3 regions of the Carboxydothermus ferrireducens DSM 11255 genome follow, and region 3 is predicted to be linked to each of the others. Evidence: riboswitches for the same ligand, from Rfam matches in the RefSeq annotation. Region 3 holds a riboswitch; each other region holds the start of a gene.

Region 1 (12,688 bases), on a different contig from region 3:
CTCAAAGTCCGTTATCGGGGTTAACACCACTCCTGCCTGCTCCCGGAAAGCTGTAACAAGGTAACCAAGCCGGTCTTTCAGCCGTTTTAATTCCTCTTCGTCATCCTTGCAGGAAAGGACTAACCACGAAACCTGCGTTAAAACTTCCCGTGCATATTTCATCCGCTCCATTTCCCTTGCATAAAGTTCGATGTAGTTTTTCAGTTTGCTGTCATCCGGCAGGCTTTCAGCCCGCTCCCGCATCTGGTTTGCTATCATGGAAGTATCTGCTACAGCAGTCGTGGTGATAAACTGCACCGGGAAGTCTATGCGGTTTAGAATGTCTATAATGGCGTTTTCCCTTGCATTGGTTTCAGCGTCGGACATCACGGAAAAGTTCGTGCCTTCTACCCTGCAAATAAGATAATACCTGCCGTAAGCTTTGTAAGCCCCGTCTTTTATTTCCTGCAGGGGAATTATTTCCTGCGGGTGTGCTTGTTTCTGATTTGACCTTTTCTTTTCTTGGCTTTCATACCTGCCCTTTTCGGCTTTTCCCGTAGCAGGATTGGCTTTCAGTAAAAAGAACATCACCACAACGCCCGTAACTAACAGACCGCCGAGTATGGCAAGAAAGATATAGGGATTATTCAGACATATCACCTCCAAAAAATAAAACTGCAAGAAGAATTACTGCTCCTGTCACAGCCATAACCAGTTCAGTTGCGATAAATCCTACTGACAGAGAAAAAAGCAAATCCAAGCTATTCAATGTTCCACCCCCGAAAAATAAACAGGAGGGAGTCAAACTCCCCCCTGTTATTGAGCGGCACCAGCTTGACCTTTAATGGTGTTAGCCCAGAAGGAAACGATGACAACTGCAAGACCTACTGCCGCAACACCGGCTAACGCCCACATCATTTTCTGTTTGCCCTGTGCCCTTGCTTCTTCGTTGGCGGCAGTCGCCACCTGAAAAGCTCCCAAAATGAAAGCTCCGACTGCTACTGCTCCGATTAATGCTCCGACTTTGGTGGAAATGGATACTATCTTGTTTGCCAGCGTTGCCTCGTTTACTGCAGTATCAAGCCCTTTGGTAATATCGGGATTAGTCCCAGTTCCTTCGGCCAGTGCCATTCCCTGCCCAAGCCAGAGAAGAGGTATCCAAATAAGGTTTTCCAGTTTCTTTAAAAATTTCAGCACTCTTAACACCTCCTATTTCACAAGACTTATTACAAACCCCACGATTTGCGGTGCCCAGAGGACGCCAATTAGCCCCAGTATTGCCCAGAGAACTGCCATTCTTGCTTTTTCAATAAAGATGCCAATTATTGCTCCGATTACGATTACTGCAACGGAGATATAAGGGATGATATTTGCCGCCACACCGTAAACTTTCCCTGCTATGCCGTTAATCTTCCCGGAAAACTGTTCGGGAGTTACTTCCGGTAAGCCTTTTGAAATATCGCTTTTTGCAGGGTTGTCAATGTTTAAATCCTGTTGAGTAGTTTGCGATGTGTTGTCTTCCGCTAAAACGGGTACTGCCATTAAAGTAAAAAGCATTATAAAAATCACAAGCAAGCTGATATAACGCACTTTCTTCACCTCCTCCCTGTCAGGTTAGGTTACCTGGCTTTTTTTGCGGGCCTTAATTTTATCACCTCCCCAAAAACAAAACCCCGCAGATATTACTCTTGCGGGGTAGAAGTAATATTAATCTTTATAAGTTCTCCTTCTTTGTGTTCTTTTCTTGTTAGTACCTCAACAACCATTCCCATAATTCCTGCTTCTGCAACTTCTTCCGGAAAACCTTCACTTATCAACAAGTCCCGTAAAAACTTAATCATACTGGCAGTTGCATTGAAGAAAAAATTAACATCTCCAGCACTTTCAATCTGAGTTCCATTTTCCTTCTTCCTGATTACAATCCATTGATTTTCTTCCGATGCGTTCAACTCCTTCCTTCCAAAGTTTCACTCAATAATATCTACAATTTCCCAATCCAGCAAACCGTCTGGAGCGTAAACTTTTACAATTTCCCCTTTTCTCCTGCCGAGTATTGCCACTCCAACAGGGGATATATTCGAGATCTTATTCCGGAAAATATCTGCTTCAGCTGTGGTTACCAACTGATAAGTGCCTATTTAGTTTAACTCTACATCCCTCAAAACTACCTTTGAACCCAGAGAAACTACGTTTTTTGACCTTTCAGCGGAGATAATCCTTGCTTTTGCCAGAATTTTTTCCAGCGTTGCTATCCGGCCCTCTATAAAAGCTTGGTTGTTTTTGGCGTTTTCGTATTCGGCGTTTTCAGAAATATCCCCGAGACTTAATGCTTCCTTGATTTGTTCTGCCACTTCTTTCCTTTTGACAGACTTTAACTCCGCAAGCTCCCTCTCAAGTTTTTCATAGCCTTCACGTGTCAGCAATACTTCCTTTTCCTCTGTCACACTCATCGCCTCCTAAAAAACTAAAAACCCTGAAACCTTAAAGGTTACAGGGTTTGGTAACTTTTTCCTCCGATTTTTTAGCTGTTATGTTACTCGATGGGCAGAAACTTTCAATGCTATCTTAAAACATACCTTTTGTATAGTCAACAGCTTTCTAAAAAATTTTTATTTTCTGGTATAAATAAAATCGTGCGTTTTCGTCAAATACTTCAACCCCTTCATAATATGCCTGTCCAGAGTAGTCCTGCTGTCGGTTTCATTTACCGGCCAGCGGGAGATTAGAAAGCCTGCTCCACCGAAAGGAACTGCCAGCAAAAGCATCATTCCGGGGGGCTTTCTCAACAGAAAACTTAACAGCACTGAAAAGAAAAGCCCCACGATTAATCCTCCGAAAGCCCAGGCCGCTTCCCGTAAAGTTAGCCCCAAAAAGCGTTCTTCTTCACGGGTTGAGAAAGGCACAGGATACATTCGCATTTATTCCACCTCCTAAAAAGTTTCTTCCAAAATCACATCATACATATTGCGAAAAATTTCCTCATCAACTATATATTTCTCACCGGATACGCCAGTAATTATAAAGACACCGGGATAAACCTGAACTTTTTCACCGTTTATCAGCACATACGGGGTTTTATACTTACAGGTATAGTTTTCATTGCATCTGCAATCATCGCAATCATCCCTTGGGTCTATTCCGCAGATAAACCCGTCCTCCAGTCCTTTTCCTTTTTCGTATTTCACCGCTTCCATCGGAATTGGCTTCCGCAATACTTTCAAAACCTCACCTCCTTCCCTGAAAAACAAGGCCGGGGAAAATTCCCCGGCCTACACCAACTCGTGTAAGTTTAAGTCATAAAAGCTCTTTAATCCCGGTTTCACTTCTATAAGATTTACCCCGTACTCTTCGGCTATCTCATCTATCACCTCTTCCAATAGTTCACTAAATCCTACTGCTCCCGGCACAAGCCAGATAAGGTTAAACCCTGCATAAACGTTCCTGCTGTTGTAAAAAGACAGTTTCAGCATATCTACCGTGCTTCCGGTGGCAGGAAAATGGCTGTACGGCTCAATCACAAGCCTTCTGGGCCTGCCGTTTACAGGGAATTCTTCCAGCAGGAAAGCTCCTACCGGCATTTCGTTTAACCCCAGTATTATATACGGCTGTTTTTTCAGCTTCAAGGCAAAAATCCTGCTGTGCAGGGATTTAAGGTATTCAACATAACCCGCAACCGGGTCGCAGTCCTCCGGGTTTAAACGGACATAATCACCAAAAGCCAGAAAAGTTACCAGATGAGGACTGCGTTCTGCCTCCTTTTCAACATCCAGAGGGTAGTTCCAGTCAATTAAATGATGGTTCATTTCAGCCCCCTTCAGCTTAATTTTGCTTTTATGCAGGTTTATGACCTGACTTTTTGCCGACAGAACGACAGAGAAGTCTTTGGAGTGCATAAAGACCAAACCGTTCCCCTGCCGATAAATTGCTTTGGCTGGCGGTAATTTCTTGTGCAACTGTTCTGCAGGCAAGTAAGTAAACGCTATTTCGCTCATTTCTTCAAGCTTTTTGCTCTTGCTGTCCGGAATAAAAATTGCTTTGCCGTCGGTTACTTCAACGGTTCCGGTAATAATGTCCCGGTCAAGGCAGAGTGATATTTTCATTTCTGTTTCACCTCCTTTTGCTTTTTCTCCAATAGTAGTATCTCTTTACAATATCTTTAGACCAGCCTTTATGCCTTAAAAAATTATAAAGCCGACTTGGCTATAGAAACCAGTCGGCCATTGCTAAAACGGGTTATCTTTTTTTGTAGTATGTTTTATTTGCAGATTTTTTTGTTTTTGCTTTTTTCTCTTTTTCATTTTCTTTCTTAACTTTTGCCGGAATTACTTTAACCTCAACGGCATTTCCTGCAAGGGTATACTTCACCCCTACCTTATAACCCGGTTTTATGGTTTTTTCTCCTTTGACCTTCCCTATTCCTTCAACTTTGGTTTTCTCCGTAATAACAAAGGTTTTTTGTTCCCCATTTCCCCGGGCAACGGTGAGATTGTTGCCATCAAAAGAAATTACCATACCGGTATATTCCAGTATTACAGGTTTTGCTTCAACTTTTACAGCCTCGTTGCTTGCCGGATCGTATTTTACTTCTGCTTTATAACCGGCACCTAACTCTCCTTTTACTTCCATTTCCGTATCCGGTGTAACTACAAAAGTTTTTTCTTCGTTTTCTCCTTTAACGATAAGAGTTTGTCCGTCAAAGGAAGTTACAATCCCTTTAAATTCCTGAAGTTCTTTCTCTTTTTGCTCCAAAAGATTTTCAATTTCTTCCTTCAACTGTTTTAGCTGGCTGTAAGACAGGTTGTTTAAAAGGCTTAAATCAAAAGGCAACTTGTTGTCTGCTGGAGCCGGTACCGGTTGATAAGTTTGATCCGTTACCGATGGGGTGGTATAGGTCGTGTCACTTACAGTTGGAGTTTGGCTGGTATAAACAGTATCACTTACTCCCGGGGTGGTGCTGGTAGTAGCGGTAGTAGTATCCGCCAGTACCGGAAAAGCAAGTCCCAGTAAGAATACGGTTAAAACTAAAACTGTCAGCTTTTTCATTCTGAATACCCCCTTTTTTAATCTTCTAAAATTTTTTAGACAACAATAAAACTTTGTTTTGAATTTTAATAACATGTCTTTTAATAAATCTTTTTAATCGTCTTGATTCTGCTGGTCATCTTCACTATCTATCCCATAATTATTATCGTCGCTTTCTTGACCTTGTTGGCTATCTTCGTTTGTTTCATTCTGATTGTAATCATCATCTATTGTACTGGATTCGTCCTCTTCATCAATCACCTCCTTATTTTCAAGAGCATTTTCCTCATCCTGATAATTTACTTCATCTACTTTAGTTTGATTGTTGTCTTTTTCTTCCTTTATTAAAGTCTTTTGGTTATCTTCACTTGCATCTTTTTTATTGCTATTTTCATTCACCAAGTTCTGTTGTTTTTTATTATCTTTATTTATATCTTTATTTATGTTTAATTCTCCTTGGCTACTGCTCTTTTGATATAAACTATCCGTCACCGCTTTTTCAGTATTATCAGCATAATAAGATAAAACAATTTTTTGCGCGAAAGCAGGAAAAGCAATGCTAAGCAATAAAGCCGTTATTAGCAAAATCATTTTCTTCTTCATTCAAACACCCCCTTTTAAAATTTTAAACCCTCCTGCCGGAAGGCGGAGGGTTAATAAACCTCTAATCACCTTCGGCAGCTGGCTGGCATAGCCTTACGGCCTTAGCCCCTTTAGCTTTGCGTCCCCGGCTTTCGCCGGGTTTGCCTTTATCGGGACATTATTAAGTTTCTTCAAATTCAATCGTATTACCATTTTCTCCCCAAGTCAAGGGATTATCCCTGGCAATGTCAAAATTGTTATGGTTTTGTGGCAGTTAAAAAACTAACAATCCTTCTTATTTCTTTTTCTTTTAGCTGGACCTTGTTTTCCTGTATCATAAGATTGTTATAAAAGATTGCACTCGCTTTATCGTTGAGGTTTATTTAATTTTTTGAAGTTTTTAACCTATCGTTATTACTTTTTCTTTTTAGTCAAGTTTTAATAACTAAACTTAATACCATTTTTCCTCAAAATTATTAAACCCACTTCTCGCATAATAAAAATACCAATCAACCACGTACTTCCCGTTCACGTACTTTATATTTTCCGCCGGCACCAAGTTATCTGTTGGCATATAATCCAGTTCATCATAAACTCCATACCATAAATCAAAAGTAGTCGTTCCAATTGCGTCCGAAAAAGTTTTTGTAAAGTAATATGAAAAAAACGAAAAACTATTATTAAATTCATTGTTTATTAAATGATTTAAGTACATCAACCTAAATTGATTGTAATTTACTATAATATCAACCCCATACATTATAAGGCCTGTTTCATTATCAACATATATACCATTTTGGTACAATACTCTCCCATAATTCGTTGATCCAATAACAAGAGGATTAAAATTTTCGTGGTTTCCATTATTTAAAAAGTCAACAAGAGAATTTATTTGTTCTTTATAAGAGGTGTCATTGAATACATCATATAAAGGAGCATCTTTAAACATAGCCTTTTCTAAATTGTCCAAAATTGTCTTACAAGGAATAGCAAAGTTAAGTCCTTCACTATCAGCAAGCTTCATATTAATTATTCCAACCAATTCACCTTTCATATTAAAAAGCGGACCTCCACTATTTCCGGGATTTACAGGTGCAGTTATTTGAATGTACTTATTTCCATAAATTTCCCTATCGCTGCTGCTTACAATACCGCTTGAGATACTCCATCCTAACCCCCGGGGATTACCTATGGTGAAAATCTGGTGCCCCACATCTGGCAATTTTGTGGTTAAACTAACTGACTTTAAATTTTTCGCATTAATTTTAATAATTGCCCAATCGTTTATATAATCATATCTTTCCAGTTTCTCTACCGAATATTTTTCACCATTAGCTAAAATAACCTCAGCCCTGTTTTGCCCTTTAATGACATGATAGCAAGTTAAAATTCTTCCATCTGGCGAAATAACGACACCGCTTCCAGTACCACCAGGCGTTGCAACAACAACCGAACTGCTCTTTAATTCTTCAAAAAGCTGGCTCAAAGTTTTTGGCTTTACCAATATTTTGACAGTTTTATATACAGCCGCTTTTTTGCTATCATAAACTTTTAATTTGATGTTGAAGTATGTGTCAGTGAGGACTTTAGGAGCAGTCCAAGTAACTTTTGAAGATGTTCTTGAGGACAATTTCCCTGTTTCTGAACCGTTTCCTGCCACAGACCATTCGAAATATATTTTATCTTTGTTTTTATCTTTCGCCTTAACACTTAAGGTTATCGTTTCGCCAGAATATATTACAGTTTTACTTGCAAAAAATGATGTTATTGATGGTGGATAGTTTTTGGAACCTGCTAAAACTACCTCGGTTTGAAAAAGCAAGAATGAAATAACAATGATAACTCCTATTAATTTTTTTAATTTTTGCACTAAAATCCCCCCAGTTTTGTTACGGGTTACACACTTTACACGGCACGTAACCTGCCCTTACAGCCTGCTCCCTGCTGGAGAAACTTACTCTGTTAGCAGGACTTATTTCCTTTGCCCAACGGCAGTCAGGGTAATGAAATTTTTTGGTACGGGAGTTTCCTACATAGGCTACTTTAGTTTTTATAGGAGCAGGAGCTACTCCCCACAAGCCTTTTTTCTTACTTCTTGCCTCTTGCTGGAACTTAACAAACAGGCTGGAATACTTAACATTTGGCGGAACGGTCATCACTTGAGCATAGCCGTTTAAAAGGAGCTCTGCATTGTACATCTTTGCCCGGACTTCTTTTTCGCTTCCGGACGAAGGCGGAGAAAGCCAGACGTAAGCTAAAATCCTGCCGTATTTATCTCTCTGCCCCACGTCCAGTTCCAGCCAGATCTTCTTCCCCAAAAGGCGTCTCTTGGTATATTCCGCCGCTTCCCTGCCAAAAGGCTGTTCTTTTATACCCAGTTCCGGGTGAGAAATTTCCGGCGTATTAACCCCAATCAGGCGAACTTTTTCGTCCTTGTTTCCTATTTTGACGTGAACGGTATCCCCGTCGGAAACAGACGTTACAACTGCTTGCAGGGTCTTAATCCCTGCTTCGGCTTTATCCAACTGAAAGGCCAAACCTGCAAGCAGGTAAAGCAAAAGAAATATTAAGACTGTTTTTGCCGTACTTCCCCGCACCAGACCACTCCCCTTCTCTTGTTTTAACTTTATTTTACAGTAAATACCAAAAAAAGTTAACACTTTTTCGCATTTTTCCGATGGTTTTTAAGTAGGAAGTTGCCAAATATGCTTTAGGTAAATTAACCCATATTCCACCTTCTGCCCAAACTCCGGAAACCAGATCATTACCAGCATAAAACAAGCCAGAGAAGATAAGAGCACAAAATCTATAAACTTGTCCGGTATTCTTTCAAATACCGTTCGGAAGGCCATTCGCAGCAGAAAAACAAATATTGCCAGCAGTACAATGTTGTTAAGGTTGTCCAGCGACAGCACACTGGAAAAATCGAATGTTGCCGCACTGGAACGTTTTTCTGTCTGCGTAAACAGAACCTGCAGGTAATCTGCAAGTTTTACGCCTATTCCTTCAAGCAACATAACGCCACCAGCTTTCAGGTGTAAAGGTAGTAAATAACCTCTCTATATTTTCGTTACTTCTGCATAATTTTCCAAAGAATTTTCAGCTTCTCGTAAAGCCGCTTGTCTTCTGCCGTATACTCTCCCGCCAGCAGGAGTTTTTCTTCCCATTTATTCTCCATTGTTTGGCAGTAATCCTCTTTACTCCATTCAAAAAAGCTGTCAATTTTATCCTTTTCAACCTTGCACCATATACCGTTAACTTGAGGCAAATAATGCTTTTCATAAAGCTTCTTGATTAACCTGCCGTGTGTCCGGTACATTTTTGCCATAAAAAATCGCCTTTCTACTTCCTGCCAAGGCGTAGTTTTAAGATAATGAGCAAGATTTTCTATAAAAGTATCCTCAAGTTCTTTGAGCTTTTTTATTGCTTCTTCCTGGGCTTTGCGTGCCTGCTTTTCTAAAAGTTGCTTTTTTGCAACCGCCATTTTCCCCCTCCTTTGCTTTTTGCCCCGGTTAAAGGCAGGTTTGCTTTGCGTTTTTGAAACTGCATATTCTTTTCCAAACAATTGTCGCAAATTTGATACTTCTTGCCGTTCAGGGTAAGAACCGAATAGGTTATAACCCCGCAGAAGTAACAGCAGTTCTTAATCATACGCTCCTCCCTTTCTGTATTTTTGCTTTCCGGTAAATTTTCTCCAAGTTCAGCCAAAAGGCTGCAGGAACACCTGTCGCTTTCTGCAGGTTGTAAGCTATCTCAAGAGTTATTTCTAATCTTCCAGTTAGCAAGTCGCTAAACTCTTTTTCTGACAGTTTCAATTTTCCAGCCATTTCTTTTGTAGAAATTTTCTTTTCCTGCATTATTTCTTTCAAAGTTTTACCGGGTGGGACTACATAGTCAGGTTCAAACGGATGCAGTTGCATTTTTACCAGTTCCCTTAAGATAAATTTCTACCGCCAAAATGTGCTTGCATTTCCTTTTTCGCTTCTGAAAATCCGGACAGGTGCAGGTCTGGTGCTTGAGGTTAACAAGGTAATACTGCCCGCTAAAAGTCAGGGATGGCACGAAGAAAACTGCCGGGTCTTTCTGGACTACATACCGGGAAAGCTCTCCGGCATTTTGCAGTCGCTTTTTCCTGTGGTACTCTTCCTGATACTCCCGGTAAGCTCTGCGGGATAAAGCGTCCGCCTCTTTGTTCTTCTCCCGGGGTATCCAGAAAATTTTCAGGTTACTGAACTCCCGGGATAGTCTCTGAACTTCCCGGTATAACGGAACAATCCCGGCAGATTTTATGCTATACAGGCCGTTAACCTGATTAACCACAAGCTGGCTGTCGGAATAAACCTGTATCTTCTGCGTCGCAAAGCCGTTACTGTAAAGCCACTCCAGAGCTTTTATTACTGCCGTATATTCGGCAAGGTTGTTGGTTGCTTTCCTGCCGGAACAGACAACGCCCCAGTCCTCAAACAGCTTCTTATTTCCAAGATAAGCAACCCAGCCGTAGCAGGCAGTGCCTCCGGGGTTAACCGGCTGGCAAAGACCGTCGCAGTAAACTTTAATCAATCGGCACGCTCCTTTCGGTTTATTTCTTTAAATGCCCAGCACCTTTGCAATTCCAAGCCCGATTAAAATTCCCAAAATCAGCACAAGAAAATTGGCCAAGTTTTGAACGAGTATATCAAGCTTTGTGTCTTTCACGCTTGCGTCCCCCTTCTAATCAAGAAATATCCTTACTTCCAGCCTCCTGACGCCCCAGTTTACCGCATCTTCCCGGTTCGGGAAGAAGACATCCAGCTGGTTGCCCTTGATTTTCCCGCCTGTATCCTCCGCTACGCCGTAGCCGTATCCCGGGATGTAAAGTTTCGTGCCAAGCGGTACTACTTCCGGATCTACCGCAACCGTGCCGTATTTTGGCCAAGTGCCGGAGCAGGTTTTATTCCCTGTATGGGTATAGGCCGTTACTAAAAATTCAGCAGTGCGGTAGTTTATATTCCGGCTAACCTTTACCGTTCGGGTTTTACGAGTTTTTGTGGTTGTAGCTTTCTTGGGTGCAGAAACAGTTTTTGCTTCTAATGCGTTGACAGGTGTTAAAATTACAAAAACCGCCAGTAAAAATGCCCCTAAAACTCTGATTTTCATGCCCCCCCTTTTCTAAAACTTCAGGCCAGCAAACAAAATCGCAAAAAGCACCACTGTAAGCAGGTTGTCAAATATCGTCCCGGTCGTAAAAAGCCCAAGCGAAAACCTGCCTCCAAACGGATAAAGCAGAGGCACTCCCTCCGGGTTCAGGAAGTCAAGCAACAGGTGGCTTAAATACCCGGCCACGAAGGCAAACAGGTATATCGTTTTTACTCCCGGGATAAAAGCTCCGGCCAGTGCCAGCATTAATACTGCCAGCAGGGAATGGGTTGCCCCTCTGTGCCCAAGAGTCCGGTTAAGCACAAAGGCCAGAGGAAACAGCACGTTCCCGGCGGTTGACTTTGGAGTGTCCACGTCGGGAAGTAACGCCGAAAATCCTGCTATTCCCGTTACTGCCCAGACTTCTCCCAGAGGCAGTCCCATTGATTTTGCCAGTGCCAGTCCAGCCAGAGCTCCGCCCATGAAATGGGTTCTGCCAAGCAAGCTAACTATACCCCCTTACTTCTTCAAAATCCCCATAGATATCGCCAGTCGTTTTGCCCGTTCTTCCCAACGCTGTCTCAAAATCTCTCCCGCTTCTTCGACAAATTCGTCATCTATCCGGTAGATTATCGCCTTTCTTATCGCTTCCTCCGGAGTTCTGCCTCCGGCCATCACCATCGTGTTTGGATTGTCAACGTATATCGTCCCAAAACAGCACCTCCAGTTCGTGGTGAACTTTAAAAGCATATAGTGGCCGTCATACTCTTCCCACGCTATAAGCCCAAGCTCAACCAGAAGGTTTTTGAAATCCATCCGGTTGTATTTCTCAACTTCCTTTTCTGACACCCTGATACCTCTTGCCTCAATCAACGCTTCCACGTCGCTTTCGTTTGCCTCTAAAATTTCCGGAAGCGTGTGATACTTGGACTTTAAAGGCTTCAGTTTTGGAATTTTCCTGAAAACACCCTCTTTCAAGCTATTCAGCCTCCTCCGCCATTTTGAGTATTTTGTCAGCATCAACACGGTTCTTCAATGCGTTGCGGATTGCTTCTTCCAGTGTCGTTCCTTCGGCCATGTAAAGGGTCGTCATCGGGTCTGCCTCAACCGTGCCAAAGCAACAACGCCAGTTTGTCGTAAACCGCAAAAGCATAAAATGACCGTCATATTCCCGGTTTGCCACACGAATAAGCTCCTCCCAGAGCTCATCAAAGTTCATCTCCTCAAGCGGTTTTTTCAATTCTGCGTCTTTCTTAACCTCAACCACCTCTACTTTGCCTATTATGCCGCTGTCTATGCGGCTGAAAAGATTTTCCGGTTCTTTCTGAACACCAGAAGACTTCTCTAAAGTACGCTTCAGCTTTCTCAAATTGCCCATTTTTTTGCCTCCTCCCGGTCGTTTTCTTGGTTTACCCGTCCAAAACACTTCTTGCTTGGCGGACTACGCCAGCTTGCAAAAGCCTTTCTTACAGGTGGGAAACGGTCATTCAGGAAATCCCCGCAGGCAAAGCAAAGCAAACCGACAGCTTCCTTGCTTTCCGGTTTCCTCTCCAAAGGCACTCTTACCCCAACAGCAGGAATTCCTACAGCAGTGCCTTTTTTGGCTTCCCTTTTGCTCCCTCTTACTCTTTCAAGCAGGTATACTGCTCCAAGAAGGATTATTTCCCCACCACCCCATCTAAGAGAGATATAGCTTTTAAGATACTCTTGTGGTATTATGCAGGGTCTCCTGCCTGCCTGCCCGGCAGACCCCCCACCACCCACCCCCAAGACCATAGTGTTATAGGATTTGATACTGTTAAGATTTGGTAACTGTTTTGAGGTACGAGGAGGGGTAATTTTTTGCTTAACTGTTGTCTTTGAAGACACAGCAACTTTTTGGACTTTAAGTGCGGTTTTAGTTTTTCTGGTCTTTTGTTCTTCAGTGCCGATATTAACTTCGTTGAGAATTAAACGTGTAACGCATCCCTTTCTACCCTGACGAATGGTT
Region 2 (12,688 bases), on a different contig from region 3:
ACGTTGACCCCAAGGCCAACATAAGAAGGATAAACTCCCGACTGGTTGGTTTTCTGGTAAATTAAATCTTCAAAATTTACCCGGCTGGATTTGTAACCAATAGTATTAACATTGGAAATGTTATTGGCAACAACATCCATTTTATACTGATGGCTTTTTAAGCCCGAAATACCCGCATAAAGTGACCGAATCATTTTAACTCCCCCTTTAAATTTTTATTTTTTACCCGCCTCCGTCGTTCAGCGGGTGAGGGCCCCCTTGCGGTCCAGCCCTTTTACTTAAGTAAAATGGCACTGTCAATATTGGTAATTATTTGTTCTGCCAACTGCTCCGTTCTGGAAACGGTAATCACCGTTTTATTTACTACCGAAGCAATTATCGCCAAATCTCCGTATACCACCAAACTGTTTCTGGCTCCTTTAGCCCTGGCATTTTCTAACGCCCGGGAAATTTTCAACCACTCCTGCTCCGAAAGCTCAATCCCCCGTTCCTGCAGACGTTTTTCCGCATGGTGGGACACTTTGAGTTTGGCCTCCGTTTCCTGCAATAGCTGTTCAAAACTCCGGACCGATGCAGCTTTGGTCAGAGTTTGGGCTGCAGGTTTTTCGTTAACCGTTATTAACCCCTGGATCTTGCCAATATTACTCACTTACCTCACCTCGATAACTTTGTCCGGGCTATACTCCTGGCCGTTCACCACCAAACTAATCTGGTCCCCGGACCACCGTACGGCACTCACAACCCCCTCCACCAGCGTCTCGGCAGCGGTTGCTATTTTCACCGTTTTGCCGATTAAGGCTGCTGCCTGGGCCTTTTGTTCGAATTGTAAAAGCTTTGTTAAAGCATCGGTTAAGTTAGTAAGCTGCTCCAGCATCCCAAACTGGGCAAGTTCGGCAATAAATTCGGTACCATCCGCCGGGTTAAGGGGATCCTGATATTGCAGTTGCGCTAAGAAAATTTTCAAAAAAGCATCTTTATCCAAGTTCAATTTTGTTTGCGAGGCAGCATTTGCGGAAGTTGCCATCTGGGAGCTTACCGCGGTAACATCATTTATCACCCTTTCACCTCCTTATACCAAACAGTTCAACCCGGTAACTTTTTCCGCTAACGGATTTTTTTCCAATACCGGCTCAGCTACCGGACCATTTTGATAATTTCTAACCTTCTGAAGCCTGGCATTGTTTTTTGTGAAAGAAAAGGTATTCTGATTGAAAAAATTGCTACTCTGTTCCAGCCCCACATTAAAGCTACTTAACTCCAGGTGATGCTTTTGTAAAGTTACAGCTAACTCTCTGCCGGCATTCTGTAAATACCAGGCAGCTTCGTTTGAAAAAACTTTTAGCGAAATTTCTACATTTTTTCCCGTTAATTTTACCGTGACCTTTACTTCCCCCAGTTCTTCAGGATAAAGTTTGAACGACGCAGTTAAACTGGTACCCGCCTTTTGCGCTTTTTGCACCAGATTTTCTACTTTGGCCAAAAAAGAGGGAAAGTTAAACTTTAAATTTTCCGCAGGAAGCAAATTATCGAGAGCATTCTTTGCTACCTTTGGAGATAAGTCAAAAGTTGGTATTTCAACCGCTGGCTTTGTCTTTTCATAGCTTGCCGGATTTACTTCGCGAAGAAAGCTACCTTTAGCTGCTTTGGGAAGAGTTTTTGCTGCTTCTTTTTCCCTTATCGCCTGGCCTGGCTCAGGTAGCATCCCTTTTGAGCTAAGCTTTAGTCCAGCTTTTACTTCACCTTGTTCCGCTTGCGGAATGTTTTTCTTTCCACCGTTTTCAGCAACTACTGTTACTTCGTTTACCCGAAGCTCCACTTTTTCAAAAACCCTGTTCCCGTCCTTTATCCCCTCCGGGCTTGTCTCCTGCCGCATCCCTTTGCTACCCGGCACCACTTTTAACTCCGCCGGCAATTCCTTTTCTATAAAGACTGTCCCATCCACGTCTTGAAGAAAGCTTCCTTCCCCTGCATCCGCCGGAGCTACTGCTACCTCTTTACCCGGTACCGCAATACCCTCTTCCGTTACCGTAAAACCTTTTGCCCCTAACTCCCGACTTAAGTCTTCTTCTAACCCTATCAGATTAATCGCCTCATCGTTTACCTGACTTTTCCCCTGGAAAACCCTTACCCTTCCTGCATCTTCAGCATTTCCCGCTACCTCGTTTTCCAGAAGCGCCACTCTTTCAAAAACCCTGCTCCCGCTCCTTATCCCCTCCGGGCTTATCTCCTGCTGCATCCCTTTGCTACCCGGTACCACTTTTAGCTCCGCCGGCAATTCCTTTTCTATAAAGACTGTCCCATCCACGTCTTGAAGAAAGCTTCCTTCCCCTGCATCCGCCGGAGCTACTGCTACTCCTTTACCCGGTGCCGCAATCCCCTCTTCCGTTACCGTAAAATCTTTTGCCCTTAATTCCCGACTTAAGTCTCCTTCTACCCTTACCACATTAATTGCCTCATCCTTTGCCTGACTTTTCCCCCGGAAAACCCTTACCTTTCCTGCATCTTCAGCATTTCCCGCTACCTCGTTTTCCAGAAGCGCCGCTCTTTCAAAAACCCTGTTCCCGTCCTTTATCCCCTCCGGGCTTATCTCCTGCCGCATCCCTTTACTACCCGGTACCACTTTTAACTCCGCCGGCAATACCTTTTCTATAAAGACTATCCCATCCACGTCCTGAAGAAAGCTTCCTTCCCCTGCATCCGCCGGAGCTACTGCTACTTCTTTACCCGGTGCCGCATTACCCTCTTCCCTGACGGTGAAATCTTTTGCCCCTAACTCCTGACTTAAGTCTTTTTCTAACCCTATCAGATTAATTGCCTCATCCTTTGCCTGATTTTTTCCCTGGAAAACCCTTACCTTTCCTGCATCTTCAGCATTTCCCGCTACCTCGTTTTGAAGCTGCAATCTTTCGAAAAAACCGTCCCCATCGCTTATTACGGTCTCTTCCTTAGGCAATATTTCCTGCAGTAAAGGTAAATTCCAAGGACCAATAAGTACCGGCACTATGGTTGCTACCCCGGCAGTATCATCCTCGTTCTTCTGTTCCGTTTCGTACTTTTCGCTGCCAAGAACACCTGCTAAAAGAAGTTCAAAGCTGTCGGTTAACCAAGGTCTTCCTACAGTTTGCAGTTGTCCTTCCGGAGCAATTTTGAGCCCCTGCCAGCTCTGTTCTACCTTCAACCCCTTTTCACCTCCTTTCAATTCCTGCGGATATAGCCAAAAAGGGAAATTTCATCTAAAAAAGATTGATTTTCCCTTTCAAGCTCCTCACGGTAACTCGCTTTTGCTTTTTCTTTCAATACTTCCATCTTTTTCTGCTCAATTTTTTTGGCAAGATATTCTTCCTTAGCCCTTTCCCGCTCGTTTATAAGCCTTTCCAACTCTTTTTCCAAACGCCACTTTTCTGTAGCCAGGTACTCTATCCTCTCCAATTGATGTTCGCGAAATAAAAGGGAATCAATTTTCAGCTCGGCAGCAATGGATTCCCCAATCCGGTTGATCTTTTCTTCCTGGCGCCGGACCGCTTGAATTTTTTCCTGCACAACACGTTTTTGCTGTTCGACTTCTTGGGTGCGAATCTTTTCCACATTGGCCAGGCGAAAAGAAAATTTTTTCATTGATTATTCCTCCACCAGCAGGGTTTTCAACATTTCCTTGGTAGTAGTAAAATCTACTTTTTCATTTTGTTTTTGCTGTAAAAACTGGTTAATTTTTGGTACAAGCTGGATTGCCCGGTCAAGGAGGGGATTGGTTCCCGGCTTATAGGCACCAATTAAAATTAAATCCTCATTTTGCCGGTAAATATCAAGAATTTCCCGCATTTTCAGTGTTAACGCTAAATGCTGTTCATCAACAAGCTCAGGCATTAAACGGCTGTTGCTGGCCAAAAGGTCAATGGCCGGGTAGTGCCCCTTTCCGGCTAATTGCCGGCTTAACACAATATGCCCATCTAAAAGTCCTCTGACCGCGTCGGCAATTGGCTCGTTGAAGTCGTCTCCTTCCACCAAGACCGTATAAAAGGCGGTAATCGAACCTTTATCATCGTTGCCGGCTCTTTCCACCAATTTGGGTAATAAAGCAAACACCGAGGGAGTATACCCCCGGGAAGATGGGGGCTCACCGGCAGCAAGGCCAATCTCCCGCTGCGCCATGGCAAACCGCGTCAGGGAATCCATCATTAAGAGCACTTTTTTCCCCTGCTCGCGAAAATACTCAGCAATAGCCGTGGCCACAAAGGCACCTTTGACCCGAAACAATGCTGGTTGCTCCGAAGTCGCCACCACCAAAACCGATTTTTTAATCCCTTCACCCAAATCATTTTCAATAAAATCTAAAACCTCCCTGCCCCTTTCTCCGATTAGAGCTATCACGTTAACATCCGCTTCGGCATAACGGGCAATCATTCCCAGCAGGGTACTTTTACCCACACCGCTTCCGGCAAAGATCCCAAGTCTCTGCCCTTCGCCGCAGGTTAATGGGCCATCGATTGCTTTGATCCCGGTGGCAAACGGCTTTTTTATCCGCCGGCGTTGCAGCGGATTGGGAGGTTTGCGGTCCAGGGAAAAGCGCCGGCCGTAAATTTTGTCGGCATTTAAAGGCCTTCCCAAGCCATCAAGCACTTTCCCAAGTAAGCTTGTACCCACGGTAATTTGCAACTGACGCCGAAGCGGGCGTACCAGGCTTCCCAAGCTTACCCCGTTAATCTCCCCTAAAGGCATTAAAATGGCATTTTCCTCTTTAAAACCGACCACTTCGGCCAAAACCCGAGCGTTTCCGGCCAAAATCTCTACCGTCTCACCTACCGAAACCTTTAAGCCGTGCGCTTCAACGGTAAGACCTATGACCTGGCGGACCACACCCCAGGGTTTTAAAAACTCATGCTCCTTTATCTGCTCGGTGAGATACCCAAGGTTTACTCTATTCATCTCCGTAAGCTCCAGCTTTAAGCTTTTCTAAAATTTCATCAGCAAAGATTTTTAAAGAAATGACGTAATTTTCCTCACCCTTAACAACAACCGTTCCGGCCGGTAAATCGGTATCGGTGATTACGGGTATTTTTTCTTCCAAACCCTGTTGCTGTAAAATTTCTTCAATTTTCTCCCGGTCAGCAGGACTTACCTGAATTACCGGCACCATCTTTTGCGAAAACTTGGCAAGAGCGTCTACAAGCCATTTCCGGTAAAAAAGTGTTACAGCCTCCGGTAGCTCCCCTAAAAGCTTTTCAAGGGAAGTCTCGATAAAAGCTATAATCTCCTGTTCTACCCCTTTGATGATTTTTTCACGTTCCCTGTTTATTTCCAAAACTTTTTCGGCAATTTTCTTTTCGTATTCCTCTTTTAAAGTCGCTTGAAGTTTTTCAAATTCTTGCCGGGCTGTAGCCTGGCCTTCGGTATAACCCTGTTGGTAACCTTTTGCTTTTGCATCTTCTCTGATTATTTCGGCCTCTCGCCGGGCAGCGTTAATTATTTCCTGCGCTTTAATTTTTGCTTCGTTTAATAAAGCCGAAGATTCTTCATTGTTTTTTTCCACTTCTTCTGGTAAAATGACAATTTTTTTAATGGGAATTTTCAGCGCTTCCCCGTCGGGCCTCACCGCAACCCCTTCTAAAAGCTTACTTTTAGAAGACCAGGGCATCTTCACCACCCCGGGATATTATAATTTCTCCAGCTTCTTCTAAACGGCGAATAATAGCCACAATTTTCTGCTGCGCCTGCTCCACATCTTTAAGCCGCACCGGTCCCATGTAAGCCAATTCGTCGTTTAACATTTCCGCCGCCCGCTTGGAGAGGTTCTTCATAATCCGCTGCTTGACTTCTTCGGTAGAACCTTTTAAAGCAAAAGCCAAATCCCGGCTTTCCACTTCCCGCAGCACCCGCTGGATCGCCATATCGTCCAAGGTAACGATATCCTCGAAAACAAACATTCGCTTTCTAATTTCTTCGGCTAACTCCTGGTTTTCCTGTTCTAAATTTTCGAGGATATTTTTTTCGGTCGAACGGTCAACCCGGTTTAAAATTTCCACAACCGCTTCTATGCCCCCGGCTCTTGTATAGTTTTGTTCAAACACCGATGATACCTTTTTTTCCAATACTTCCTCAATTTCCCGGATAACTTCCGGAGAGGTTCTCTCCATAGTGGCAATTCTTTTGATAATATCGCTCTGCATTTCCGCCGGCATCGAAGACAGAATCATCGCCGCCTGCTCCGGTAAAAGATAAGATAAAATTAAAGCGATGGTTTGTGGATGCTCATTTTGAATAAAGTTAATAAGCTGCCGGGCATCGGCTTTGCGCAACATCTGAAAAGGCATTTTAGCGGTTAAACTTATTAATTTTTTAATGATTTCGTTTGCTTTTTGCGGTCCCAAAGCTTTTTCCAGCATTTCCTTGGCATAACTCACACCGCCGGTGGAAATATATTCCTGGGCCTGGTAAAGTTCCAAAAATTCTTCTACCACCTTTTGCCTTTCTTCCGGTGTAATCTGGCCGATAGTAGCTACCGCCATGGAAATTTTTTCAATTTCTTCTTCGGTAAAATGTTTGGCTAAAATTTTGGCCGAATGTTCCGGCCCCAGGGCAATTAGAAGCTTGGCTATTTTATTGATATTTTTCTTGCGTGTTTCTTCCCGGGCCATCTGGCATCCTCCTTGTCTGTCTTACTCGTCCGTCAGCCAGGCTCGCAGTACCATCGCAACTTCATCCGGATTTTTGTCCACCAGCGATTTTATTTTTTCTATATCCGACTGAACTTTCTGGATTACTATCGGTTCACCAGTTATTTCTCTTACAATAATCCCAGGACCTCTTTCGGTTGCAGCCGCAGCTTCCAGCTCACTGACTCCAACCGGAGCTCTGGGTGAAATGTCCGCAACTGCCGCAGTTTTTTTCCGAAAACGGCGTATCCCGAAAAATACTATAATGCTAAGAAAAACCAGGGCCCCGGCCCCTATGGCAAGCCATTTATACAATGCTTGTCTTGCCTGCTGTTCTTTCTGAGCTTGCGCCTGCTGTTCTTCCATTTGTTTTGCCAATGTTTTATCAAAGGTAATGGTGTTGATAATTATCTGGTCGCCGCGGTTTTGGTCATAGCCCATGGCCGCCGCTACAATATCCCGGATTTTATTTACGTCCGCCGCCGGCACTCCCGAATCGATAGCAATAGCGGCGGATAACCGCTTCACCGTTCCCGGTGCCTTGACCAATTTATAGACGGTTTGTCCAACCTGATAATTGCGGGTAAAGTCTTCTTTAACCTGAACTTCTCCGTTTGTACTGCCATTTATGTATGGGTAATTCTGATTGGTATTCGGTACCGTCCCGCCTATTCCGGAGGCACCGGGACTCCCGTAAACTACTTCTTTGCTCCCCTGTTCGCTGACCAGCGGCCCAGGGAGAGCTATCTGGGAGGTAGTTTCTTCCTGATTAAAATCCAGATCAGCATTGATACTAACTACTGCCTTTCCAGGACCTAAAATAGTGGTGAGCAGGTTATTAATTCGATTTGTTAACTCCGTTTCAAACTGCTTTTTCATTTCTTGCTGACGTCCAGATTGCGCCGATAAACTTGAGCTTAAATCCACCTGATCAGAAAGCACATTCCCGTATGTATCCACTACCTGAACATTTTCCGGCTTTAAACCTTCTACACTGTTCGCCACCAAGTAAATTATCCCTTTTATCTCTTGCGGCGTTAATTTTTTTAAGGGCTTCAATTTCAGCAAAATGCTGGCAGTTGCCGGTTTTTCCTCGGAAATAAAAACGCTTTTTTCGGGAAGGACTAAATGAACACGGGCATCCTCTACCGCATCCAACTGCACAATTGTTCGCCGTAGCTCCTCCTGCAGCGCCCGCTGGTAGTTAACCTGGTTTTCAAAATCACTGGCACCTAACTTGGTCTGGTCAAATAACTCAAAGCCAATACCGCTGTTTGTTTCTAACACCCCGGCACTGGCCAGTTTAATCCGGGCCTCATAAACTTGACTTTTGGGAACCAAAATCGTTGTCCCCTCATCGCCAAGCTTGTAATTTATTTTCCATTCCTTCAACTTTTCCGCAATAGCTCCCGCTTCTTTGGCATCTAAACCGGTAGCCAAAGGAGTATAACTGGGCCGTCCCAAAAAAATATACCCGAGCAACAATGACAGTACCGCCGTAAGTAGTAAAATCCCGTAAACCCGCTTTTGAAAGCTGCTTAAATTTTGGAAACGTTCCTTTATACTTGCCAGGAGGCTCTGAAAATCCATTTATTTCCCCCTATTCCGTCCATGATTAAATCTGCATCCGGCTAATTTCCTGATAGGCCTCAACTATTTTGTTGCGAACCTCCACCGCTAATTCCAAACTCAATTTAGCTTCCTGGGCCAAAATTAAAACCTGGTGAATATCATCCACTTTCCCGGCTAAAAAATCCTGGGTCACTTGCTCGGCTTTCAGCTGTTTTTCGTTAACTTTATCTAAAGCCTCAGCAAGTTTCTTTTCAAAATCTAAAGTTTTTGTTGATTGTGCCGAATTATTAGGCAGGATAGTTTTGGAAAAAGAAATGCCGGTAATCTCCATAATAACCCCTCCTAACGGCTAAGCTCGAGAGCCTTCGCATACATGGCTTTAGCCGTATTGAACACCGTAACATTGGCTTCGTACGCCCTCTGAGCAGCCAGTAAATTTACTATCTCATCGTTGATATTAACGTTGGGATATTTTACTAAACCGGTATTGGGATCCGCATCGGGATGGTTAGGGTTAAAGACATAGCGGTAGGGAGTTTTGGTATCTTCTACAATCTGACTGACCCTGACCCCGCCGCCTTTAAACCCGGTCTTCGCCTCCAGAATTTCCTCAAAAACCACGTCTTTTCGATTGTAGGTACCACCTGCAGGCGTCCGGGTAGTGTTGGCATTGGCAATGTTATCCACTATCGTATCCAGCCATAAACGGTGGGCGGTAAGGGCCGAAGCGGTTATTTGGAAAGAACTAAAAAATGCCATCTACACTTACCTCCTTCCACCGGTAATCACCATTTCTAAAGAAGCAAGGGTGCCTTTTAACCGCTCCACAGCCGTTTCATAATAAAGCTGGTTATAAGCCAAATCTACCATTTCCGTTTCGATGTCCACGTTATTTTTGTCAATTCTCATGGCAGTAGAAGTTTCTCGCTTAACTTCTGCAAAAGGTAAACTGAACCCTTTAGCAGTTAGATGGCGAGGATGGGTAGTTTTTAAAGAAAAATTACCTTTTTTTTGGTTTAAAAATTCCTGAACCTTTTCCTCAAACACCACTACTTCCTTCCGGTACCCCGGAGTATTGACGTTGGCAATGTTATGGGCAATCGCCTGCTGGCGGATTGTCGCAGCATCAATCCCCAGTTTCAAAAGGTTGTAGGTAACCCCTCCAAAAAGGTCCATCCGCTTCTCCCCTTTTTTCATAACTTTCTATATATATTTGACAAAATGAGCTAAATTCCTTTACCTTCTCAATTTTATTTTAACTTTTTCCAAAAAAAATTCAGCAAGATATCTTTGCTTTCACAAAAAATAAAAACCTCCTGCCCAAGGAGGCTTTAATCCCTACCCCCGGCAGCTGGCTGGCATAGCGGTTACCCGCCTTAGCCCCTTTAGCTTTGCGTCGCCGGCTTTCGCCGGTTTTGCCAAACTTTTCGAGGAAATCTTTCACAAAAATTAACTTATAAAAAATAACGAAAATTGTCAATATAAAACGAAAACAAAAAAAGAGGGTCTACACCCTCTCGTCCAGCAAAAGCCCTATGGTTTTGGTCAGGTCGGTAAACGCCGTTTTTAAATGCTCTAAGCTAACTCGTTTTAATACCCGGTTTTTCAGCTTATCAATGACATACCCCACTTCTTCCTGCTCATCATAAACAAATTCCAGCGCCGGGTTTAAAAAGTTGATTACCCGGTGAAACACATCCGCCGCAAGCTTCGGGATAAACTCCTTTTCTCCGTCATACTCCGGCTCATACCGCACTTCATCGGCAGTCTTTTTTATCTCCGGTACTTTCGGCTTTACCTGCTCCCGGTATTTTTGTAAAAACAATGGGTCAATATTGGGTATAATCACCATTTATCCCCCCTTTGTGGGGAATTAACGTTTTTTATCTAAGAAAATACCTTCCACTTGAAAGCCTTTTGCTAAATATGAATTAATCACCTTTTTTTCTCTTTTCACTTTTTCAATTTCTGTTAAAATTTTTTTCTTTTCCTCTTCTAAAAGCTTTATCGTTTTTTCATACACCGGTAATAATTCCTGAATTTCCTCAATCGTAATCTCTTCTTCTCCCGAATAATATTTTTTAAATTTTTCATTTATTTTCTGGAATTCATCAGTTATCACCAATTCATCTTTTGAAGATGTAATTTTTTCCTGAAGCCTTTTAAGCTCATTAAGAATTTCCTTAGAAGTTTTCACCATTATCATCCTTTAAATAGTAGCTTTCTCTTTAGCAGCAGCCGCTTGAACCCAGGCTTCTCTCAGTTCTTCCAAGTGTTTTTGCACTTCTTCGATACTCTGGCGGTCTTTCTTGACACTTCCATGAATTAGCCGGTACATAAAGTAATCATAAAGCTGATAAAGATTTTTGGAAATTTCATAATCCATATCCAGAGTAACCATCAATTCGGAAATTATGTCCTGCGTACGGCTGATATAATAGCTAAAATCATCGTATTTTTTCTCATCCAAAGCCTTAAGCCCTTGTTTTAAAAATTTAATTGCACCGTCATACAGCATAATTAATAATTTTTCCGGCGGGGCGGTAGCGATATTTTGTGTTTGGTATTGAGCATAGGGGTTATTCATTTATCTCACCTCGATTATTTCTTAGCAGACTGTAAGCCAATTTGTGCCGCTAACCAGTTACTTTGAGTCTGTAATCCAGCCATTGCTTTTTCTAACATGGTAAATTTATTCCAGAGTTCTTCTTCTTTTCTCGTTAAATAATCGTTAAACCGATCAATTTGTTCCTGGATATCTTTTATTTGTTCGGCAAGAGACTTATCTTTAGTCACCAGAATAGCATCGGTATGGGCGCCATTGGCTGTGGCATAAATAGCTAAACTTTCGACATAGGGCTTTAACCGGTCCATTACCCCATTTGCTGCGGCATTGGTGAAAATTTCCCCTACAGCTTTTGCATTTTGCTTGATGAGCTCCGTAAGTTTATTTTCATCCAAGGAAAGGGTGGCTTCCTTTCCGGAAGTAGATATGCCTATAGCCATTAAACTATTTAAAGTAACCGTCTTGCCATTGTAGGTTGCAGTTTCGGTAAGACCGGAAACAGCACTTCCCACTATCTGTCTTAATTGAAACATGATTTGCTGGGCAGTGGCATCTCCCTGCAAAACTCCTTTTGTTTTGGTATTGGGGTCATAAGCAGTTTTTGTTGCTAAATCGTTCATTAAATCATTATACTGGTTTACAAAAGTTTTTACTTTATCGATTATTGTTGCTGTATCATTGTCAACCGTTAAAGTAACTGTTCCCGTTTTCTTTAAAGTTAAAGTTACTCCATAGATGGCATCGGAAATGTTGTTGGAACTTCTGGTTAATGTTAAACCGTTAATAACCACCTGGGCATCGGTTCCCGCTTGCACGATAGTTACCGGATTACCATTAGCATCAGCCAATCCAAGAACTTGCAAAGCATCGCCGGTAACGGCAGTAAAGGAAATGGAATTTGCTGCACCAGTCGTATTAGCCGTTAGTAACAGCTTATTGTCCACTATTGAAGCTGTAACTCCTGCTTTGGCGTTGTTGATTTTATCCCGAATACTTACTAATGTATCAGTTGGACCAATCGAGATTACGATATCATTGCCTAAACTATCCTTTTGCACTACTCCACCAATGGCAATTTTAAAAGATGTAGAATTTAAATTTAAAGGAGTTGTGACTGAAGTTTGTTGTTTCGAAGCAATAATATAACTTTGAGCTAAAGTTTTAACCTCTATATTGTAGCTACCTTTTACAGCAGTAGATTGGGCCGACGCTGTTAAAACATTCACATCTGACGAGGTCGCAATTAAATTAGTATATAGAGAAGAACTCATTAATGAGTTTATTGTAGTATAAAGACTACTTAATTTGGATTTAATTTGTCCCCAGGCCGTTCTCACCGCTTCCAAATTTGACTTTCTTTGCTGTAAGTTTTCCAAGGGTTTTCTTTCCACCTGCATTAACTGTTCTATAATTTTATTGGTATCAAGACCAGACGCCAAACCACCAATTTGAATGGGCATTGCCCTCACCTCTTAAATTTTAGTATCAACCAAAATCCCTAATAATTTCTTAATCTCCGCCACTATTTCTAAAACCTGATGCGGCGGAATTTCCCTGATTACTTCTTTGGTCTCGGCATTAATTACCTTTACCATCAGCTCCTGTGAGTCCTGATGGATTTCAAATTTTAATTCCGTAGGAGTAAAGGAGTTTACAATTTTTGTTAATCTTTGTAATTCTTTTTCTAAAAATTTTACATCACTGCTCTCTGATAAACCTACATCATCCCGACTTTGTAATCCATTCTTACCTACTAATTCCTGTTTTTTATCCGCTCCTACTATAATTCCTATCGATTGAAAATTAACCCCATTATTCACTCCTAAATTTACCGGAGGAACTAAGCCAGCCATACTCCATTCCCCTTTTAATTATAATGAACTATAAACTTGCAATGCAG
Region 3 (6,518 bases):
TCCACAGTAAGAATCAAAGAATAATTTCCTAAACAATAAAATAGTCGTCGAAATAAATAGTCCTTTTTCGCCGTTTATACTTTGGACCCACTAACATCCCAAATAAAAAACCTCCGATATGGGCCCACCACGCTATCCCAAAGCCAAAAACTGGGCCAAATAAAGTTAAGATGCCATTGGATAGCTGCGAGATATACCATAAGCCAATATAAATGAAAGCCGGAACGTCAATAAAAATTGGGATAAAAATTAAAAAAAACAAAGTCACAATTTTAGCAAAGGGAAAAAGGACAAAGTAAGCCCCCATCACTCCGGCAATTGCTCCCGAAGCCCCAACTGCAACAATGTCCGAAGTAAAATTAAATACGTAATGCGCTGTCATTGCTACAATCCCGCTTAAAAAATAAAACAATAAAAATTTTAAGTGCCCCATGCGTTCTTCCACATTATCCCCAAAAAGCCAGAGAGCCCACATATTGCTAATAAGATGCATAAAGCTTCCATGTAAAAACATACTGGTAAAAATGGTTACTCCACTCCAGACTACCTCTGATAATAAACCTTGTCTTAATCCTTCGGTCAGGCGCAGGGGAGTAAAACCAAAGGTATGCAAAAAAAGCTCGCTCGTCTCCCGGGGAAGTGAAATTTGAAAAATAAATACAAGCACATTGGCCAGGATTATTAAAATTGTCATCACCGGAAATTTTCGGCTCGGGTTTACATCTCTTAAAGGTATCATCTTTATTCTCCTTTTCTCTTTACAGAGTTAATTTAGATTGGAGGCTTTAAAGTCGGGGGTAGAGATAATAGAATTTACTTCTTTTTCATCAAAGATAGTCATAAAAATACTTTTTTTTGCTATCAATTTACTTTGAAAAATAGATGCTCAATTAATTTGCAAGGTCATAATCAAATTTTTCAATTAAAAATATATTGTTATTATACTTTGCAAAATTTATCACATCATCTGTGAAACCATTTTTTGAAAATAAAACATAGTACTTATTTTTAAAACTAAATAATGCGCTTTTTTCTATCAAACTGTTTAAAACGGTCATATCCGTTTTCTTATTTTGCCATTTGCACTCTCCAAATATTATGTTGTCTTTATCAAGTGCTACTATATCAATTTCTTCTTCACACCTTTTATATGGATTATTTCCCCACCATTTACCTATTTTCTCAAATATAAAGGGCAACGCTTTGTTCTTATTTAAAATTTTAAGATAATCTATACATATTTCTTCGTATACTACTCCGAGAAAGTCGTTTATAAAAGGTTTAATTTTATTTTCGATAACTTCATCAATTAATCCTTGCTCAATTAAGGCTTTATTATTGAAAACAAACCTATACCAGAACCTAAAGAAATTATCTTTAATTTTGTATATACTTTTTCTACTTTTTTCTTTTAATTCAATGGGAGTAACTTTTTCGAGTATTTTTAAGTCTATTAGTGTAGAAATATACTTTGCACATTTATCAGTATCGACGCCTACTTTTGTAGATATTTCATTTAATTTGCTGCTGCCACTTGCTATTGCTTCTATTATTGAATTATACAAAGCTGGTTCTCTGACTTCTTGTCTTAATAATAATTTTGGCTCTTCGTAAAGATAAGATGCTTTGTCTAATATTTTTGTTTTGATATTTTCATAGATGTCTTTTGTATCCTCAAAGTAGCTCAAATATTGAGGAATACCACCTAAAACTCCATATGCAATAACTTGATTTTCAAAATTATAGTTTGGAAAAAATTTCCTACTTTCAAAAAAGTTAAAAGGGTCAACTATCAATTGTGCAGTTCTTCTTCCATATAGAGGGCTTTTATAGCTTAAAATCTCTTTCTCAATGAAACTTACAGAAGAGCCACAAATAATTAAAAAAAGTTTGGTATCTTTTAAATAATGATCTATTAAATTTTGCAGAAGAGATGGAATGCCTTTATTGGAATTAACTATATAGGGAAATTCATCAATAACAACAACCAAACGTTTATCTTTCGCCTGTTGTGCTAAAAAAAGAAACGCTTTTTCCCATGATTCAAATCTGCTTACGAATCCATCAAGGCCAAAATAGGATAATATTTTATCTGAAAAAGATTCTAGAGCAATTTTATCATTGTATTCTTCAGCAACAAAAAATATCGACGGCTTATCTTTACAAAATTCGGTTAATAATGTAGTTTTCCCCACACGTCTTCTGCCATACATAACTATAAAATGAAATTTGTTTTCGTTGTAAAGTTTATTTAAGGTTTTAAGCTCATATTGTCTGCCAATAAACATTAAATTCACCTCGCTAACTTATGAGTTACTAACTTTAAAGTTAGTAATTTTAGAGTTAATAAAATTATAACACAACATTTTTAGTATATCCAAGTATTTGTTCATTATACGTGTTACAGCTCAAAGCAAACCCCCGCTTTCTATTTTCATAAGCAGGGGCAAATTAAAAACAATTTGAAAGCACTGCTCTTAACTGCAGTGCTTTTTTAATCTTTAAATTATAAACCAATCATTCCATATCCCGCTTCTTTCTCTTTGTTTCCAGTAATATAATCTATATTTTCTTTCAGAAGCTTCACTATCTTTCTATCAACAATTTCCTTCGCTGCCATATCGGTTAATATATCTAAAGCTTCCTTCACATCCAGTGCTTCCCGGTAAGGCCGTTTCTCAGTTAATGCCACCCACTTATCAGCCACCGCAATAATCCTGGAAGGAACACATAACTCATCTCCAGAAAGCTTAAAGGGATATCCCTGGCCGTTTGGCTGCTCGTGGTGGTATCCTGCCCACCTGGCCAAATCTTCAAATCCAGAAATTTTATTCAGCATATGATAGGTAAAGTAAGGATGAGTTTTTATTAATTCAAATTCCACGTCGGTTAAAGGCCCGTTTTTTTCTAAAATTTTATTTGGAACTCCAAGTTTTCCAATGTCATGAACGAGTCCGGCAATTTCTATTAATGTCGTTATTTCTGTAAGTCCTGCAATTTCGGCAAGCTGCCTGCTTAAAACAGCAACACCTAAGGAATGGGTGCTTGTAAAAGGACTTTTGGCGTCAATAATATAGGCAAAGGGAAGTACTAAAAGTCTTAGTTCTTGTTCCCCAGCTATAATTCTTGCTTCAGGTCTTAATTCCTGAAGTCTTTCTTCAATATAATGCTCATCAAGGTCAAACCAGAAGCTTTCCTTCTTAGAAATCTCTAAAAACGCTTCTACAACTAATTCGTTGAAAAGTATATTTGTATTTTTAGTTAAGTAACGTTCTATCTCACTGCGCTGGAGCAACGCAAGACTTCTTTGTTTAAGAAGTAATTCAATCTGATCAGCAACAAAAATAATTTGGCTTAAAAGGTAATTGGTTTTATATCGTTCTTACGGCGGATAACCTATAAATTTACGGTGGTGCAGTCTGATTACTTCAGCTACTTCCCTATAAAAAATGGTACATCTTTTAAAAGTTTATAACCCAGCTCTGCATGTTTAGTATCGTATTTATCAATTGAAGATATATCATCCACATTCATCAATCGAGCTCCTGCAGCTAAATCATGAAGATATGCTGCCCAAAAAAGTGTTTCGTAATCTTTCTTTTCAAGCTTTAGCTTATTACCAATAGTTGCAGCAATATAGGCTACTCTTTCATGGTGGTGGGCAAATCTTTCTTTTGTAAACTCTAATGCTCTTGTCAAAGCAACAACTACATCAGTTAAATCAACTGTATACATTCCCTCTACCTCTTTTCATTGCATTTTTGCATGAAAAAATCTCCCTCCTGCCGTAAGGCATAAGGGAGATTTTAGTTTTCTACCTTAAACTTTTTAATCAACCTTTATGCCTTACATTAGGCAGCTGGCTGGCATAGCCTTACGGCCTTAGCCCCTGTAGCTTTGCGCCCCCGGCTTTCGCCGGGTTTGCCTTTGTCGAATACAAGTACTACAAAATTCTTTGCTCTTTTGCTGCAAATAGCAGTACATTAAGTGCTTCCTAAATTACTGCAAAAATACAGTCTTGTTTTTTCCACTGTTTTTGGCACGATAAAGAGCTTCATCAGCCCTCTGAATAATTTTCTCCACACTATAATTGTCTTCTTCTTCTAAGACGGCAACACCAAAGCTTGCTGTAAGTTTAATCTCAATATTTTTCCGGCTCAAGTGGAACATACGTTTTTCAACATCCTCACGGATTCTCTCCGCGATTTTTACTGCCATATTTTCATCTACTTTGCTTAAAAAAATTACAAACTCTTCTCCCCCAAATCTTGCAACAAAGTCGTATTTACGGCACATATTTTTTAAAACACCGGCAAACTCTCTTAATACCTTATCTCCTGCTTCGTGGCCATAATTATCATTAATTTTTTTAAAATCATCAATATCAATCACAATAATACCCACTTTTTCCTGTAACCTTTTACTCCGAGCCAGCTCCGATTCCGCTCTTTGAAAGAAAGCTCTCCTGTTGTAAACTCCAGTTAAAAAATCATACTTTGCTAATTTCTTCAATTTTTCTTCATACAATTTAAAAGGTGTAATATCTCGTTCAATCCTTACCACACGGTAAATCTCTCCCCTGTTGTCTTTTACCGGGAGATATTTAGCAGATATCCACCGCACTTTACCTTTCTTATCTATTATCCTGAACCTCGACGTAAAAAACCCAAATTTCTTTATTCTCGTTAATACATTTTCAGCATTTAAAAACTTTTTAAATTTTTCCAAATCCCTGGGATGTACTATTTCATCTCAGTGATTAGTGTTCTCTTTTGTTTCATTTACAGTAAAACCGTAAATCTTTTTAAAAGCCGAATTTTCATATAAAACTTTTCCTGTTCTTAAATCTTTAAGAATTAATATTTCTTCGACATTTTCTGTAACTTGCTCCAAGATAATTTCCCGCTCTTTGTTTTCGGTTATATCTGTAAATACAGTCACCACATATCCCTTTTCCGGGCTGAAAACATTTATTTTATACCATCTGTTACAGTTTTCAAAATAATGTTCAAACTGTTTTTCGCCGCCGTTTGCAGCAATGCTGCCGCATAACTTAATCCAGTTGAATTTATCACTCTCAAATTCTTTTACAACTTCAGTTAATCTTTTGCCAGTAATATTTTCTCTCTTTAAACCGATTAACTCCGCAAACGCTTTATTAACTGCCATAAAGACATAATCAACAGGTTCATTATTTTCATTTATTATTACCTTTAAATAGGCAAATGCATTCTGCATATTTTCAACAATCTTTGAATATATTGCTTCTACACTATCCATACTTTCGTACTTACCACTCCCCCTTAACTTTGTATAAATTTATTTCAGTCACAAAAGCCTTTACGCTCTTTTGTCTTTTAACTCTTATATGTATATTTATTCCATATGATATTTTATTCATTAATGGTTTTAGCTTCAACTATTTTCTTTGTTGCAAATTAAGAACAAAAAAATCACCGATTTGCTACCTCAATTGGAGATTAACTAGCTCAGCCTAAATAAAAAACCCCGAAGCCTTAAAACTTCGGGGAGAGGAGGATTAGTGGATATCCACTTTAAAGCCTCGCAGATTATCCTGTGCCTTCTTGAGCCTGATGTTTAAAATGCCGTTTTTATATTCAGCAGTAGCTTTAGCAGGTTCTACTTCTACCGGCAAGTACACTACTCGCTCAAAGCTGCCTGCAAATATTTCCTTGCGGTAGAATTTATCGTTTCTTGCTTCTATTTCATCTTTAACCTGTCCTTTAATAATTAGATGATCGTTTTGGACGTACAGCTCAATCTGGTTCTTATCTTCTATGCCAGGGAGTTCTGCCTTAACTAATATTTCATCGCCTTCATCAAGAATATCTACCCTTGGGATTGATACACCTCTACCAATCGGTGCAAAGGCTTCGGCAAACAGGCGATTTAAATCTAACACTTCTCTAAAAGCTTTTAAAATATAAAATAGTCAGCATTGTTATGGAGGGACGGAGCAAGAACCGTCCCTGCTCTCCAACCCCTTTTCTTATTCTTGGTCTTTTTCTTCATTATTACCTTCTTTTTTTGCCTTTTTAAGCTCTTCCAGCCTTTCTTCTATCACTTTTAGCTGTTCTTTCAAATATTTGGCCTCCTGGGAAAGGATTTCTTCTTCATATTTCGGTCCATTTACTGGATTATGGTCAAAAGGATAAGGTTTCCTTGCCCAGAAAGGCAAACCTGTGGCATAGTACCAGTGCCTCCAGCCCCTGCCAAATCCAAAACTACCATGCCTAAACCAAGAACCAATATTCTTGCGCCAGAACCTCTTTCCTACGGGGTTCATGAAGCCTGGCACGGAAAATCCTGCGCAAAGGCCCGCAGCTCTACCGGTCCTGGGACCGAGCCCGTAGGGACCCAATGGCATTTTTTCACCTCCTTTCTCCGTGTTTTAACCACTTACTAATACCTTTTATTTCATCACTTTTAGCGGTTTGACTCAAAGGTTGAATTTTTCTACACCATTTTCTGTAAAATTTTCTGAGTTGTTTCTTTTG

Evidence for each region. A riboswitch is a leader RNA that binds a small molecule or an ion and turns the genes downstream of it on or off. The one in region 3 is predicted to bind cyclic di-GMP.
Region 1: it holds a riboswitch for cyclic di-GMP, as region 3 does, so the genes downstream of both, CARFE_RS0108700 (hypothetical protein) here and CARFE_RS0112090 (HD domain-containing protein) in region 3, are expected to answer to the same signal.
Region 2: it holds a riboswitch for cyclic di-GMP, as region 3 does, so the genes downstream of both, flgB (flagellar basal body rod protein FlgB) here and CARFE_RS0112090 (HD domain-containing protein) in region 3, are expected to answer to the same signal.

Annotation. Positions count from the first base shown of each region.
Region 1 covers NZ_ATYG01000021.1:39,396-52,083, forward strand. The annotation lists gene CARFE_RS0108655 (hypothetical protein) at 1-645, opposite strand, end outside; gene CARFE_RS16725 (hypothetical protein) at 623-748, opposite strand; gene CARFE_RS0108660 (pilin) at 796-1,176, opposite strand; gene CARFE_RS0108665 (hypothetical protein) at 1,189-1,569, opposite strand; gene CARFE_RS0108670 (hypothetical protein) at 1,662-1,928, opposite strand; gene CARFE_RS16930 (GreA/GreB family elongation factor) at 1,947-2,102, opposite strand; gene CARFE_RS16935 (GreA/GreB family elongation factor) at 2,118-2,423, opposite strand; gene CARFE_RS0108680 (PrgI family protein) at 2,589-2,897, opposite strand; gene CARFE_RS0108685 (hypothetical protein) at 2,910-3,200, opposite strand; gene CARFE_RS0108690 (hypothetical protein) at 3,249-4,079, opposite strand; gene CARFE_RS0108695 (hypothetical protein) at 4,213-5,022, opposite strand; gene CARFE_RS0108700 (hypothetical protein) at 5,116-5,604, opposite strand; cyclic di-GMP riboswitch class I at 5,675-5,759, opposite strand; gene CARFE_RS15635 (S1C family serine protease) at 6,035-7,453, opposite strand; gene CARFE_RS16570 (thermonuclease family protein) at 7,473-8,180, opposite strand; gene CARFE_RS0108715 (hypothetical protein) at 8,268-8,597, opposite strand; gene CARFE_RS14810 (hypothetical protein) at 8,654-9,067, opposite strand; gene CARFE_RS16305 (hypothetical protein) at 9,040-9,234, opposite strand; gene CARFE_RS0108730 (helix-turn-helix transcriptional regulator) at 9,231-9,452, opposite strand; gene rnhA (ribonuclease HI) at 9,484-10,143, opposite strand; gene CARFE_RS14820 (3D domain-containing protein) at 10,294-10,719, opposite strand; gene CARFE_RS14825 (metal-dependent hydrolase) at 10,732-11,202, opposite strand; gene CARFE_RS0108755 (hypothetical protein) at 11,218-11,676, opposite strand; gene CARFE_RS15645 (hypothetical protein) at 11,678-12,076, opposite strand; gene CARFE_RS0108765 (primase C-terminal domain-containing protein) at 12,064-12,688, opposite strand, start outside.
Region 2 covers NZ_ATYG01000014.1:28,093-40,780, reverse strand. The annotation lists gene flgF (flagellar basal-body rod protein FlgF) at 1-194, opposite strand, end outside; gene CARFE_RS0105980 (TIGR02530 family flagellar biosynthesis protein) at 275-649, opposite strand; gene CARFE_RS0105975 (flagellar hook capping FlgD N-terminal domain-containing protein) at 650-1,057, opposite strand; gene fliK (flagellar hook-length control protein FliK) at 1,070-3,178, opposite strand; gene CARFE_RS0105965 (flagellar export protein FliJ) at 3,196-3,615, opposite strand; gene fliI (flagellar protein export ATPase FliI) at 3,619-4,923, opposite strand; gene CARFE_RS0105955 (FliH/SctL family protein) at 4,916-5,632, opposite strand; gene fliG (flagellar motor switch protein FliG) at 5,616-6,632, opposite strand; gene fliF (flagellar basal-body MS-ring/collar protein FliF) at 6,654-8,240, opposite strand; gene fliE (flagellar hook-basal body complex protein FliE) at 8,266-8,553, opposite strand; gene flgC (flagellar basal body rod protein FlgC) at 8,565-8,981, opposite strand; gene flgB (flagellar basal body rod protein FlgB) at 8,988-9,398, opposite strand; cyclic di-GMP riboswitch class I at 9,566-9,652, opposite strand; gene CARFE_RS0105920 (hypothetical protein) at 9,730-10,074, opposite strand; gene CARFE_RS0105915 (hypothetical protein) at 10,096-10,422, opposite strand; gene fliS (flagellar export chaperone FliS) at 10,432-10,809, opposite strand; gene fliD (flagellar filament capping protein FliD) at 10,824-12,248, opposite strand; gene CARFE_RS14465 (flagellar protein FlaG) at 12,261-12,641, opposite strand; gene CARFE_RS0105895 (tetratricopeptide repeat-containing glycosyltransferase family 2 protein) at 12,660-12,688, opposite strand, start outside.
Region 3 covers NZ_ATYG01000048.1:9-6,526, forward strand. The annotation lists gene CARFE_RS0112075 (rhomboid family intramembrane serine protease) at 29-739, opposite strand; gene CARFE_RS0112080 (ATP-binding protein) at 891-2,288, opposite strand; gene CARFE_RS0112085 (HD-GYP domain-containing protein) at 2,507-3,295, opposite strand; gene CARFE_RS0112090 (HD domain-containing protein) at 3,433-3,735, opposite strand; cyclic di-GMP riboswitch class I at 3,852-3,936, opposite strand; gene CARFE_RS15135 (GGDEF domain-containing protein) at 4,000-4,563, opposite strand; partial or broken gene CARFE_RS16870 (PAS domain-containing protein) at 4,570-4,746, opposite strand; gene CARFE_RS0112100 (PAS domain-containing protein) at 4,753-5,280, opposite strand; gene CARFE_RS15140 (Hsp20/alpha crystallin family protein) at 5,540-5,923, opposite strand; gene CARFE_RS0112110 (DUF5320 domain-containing protein) at 6,011-6,388, opposite strand.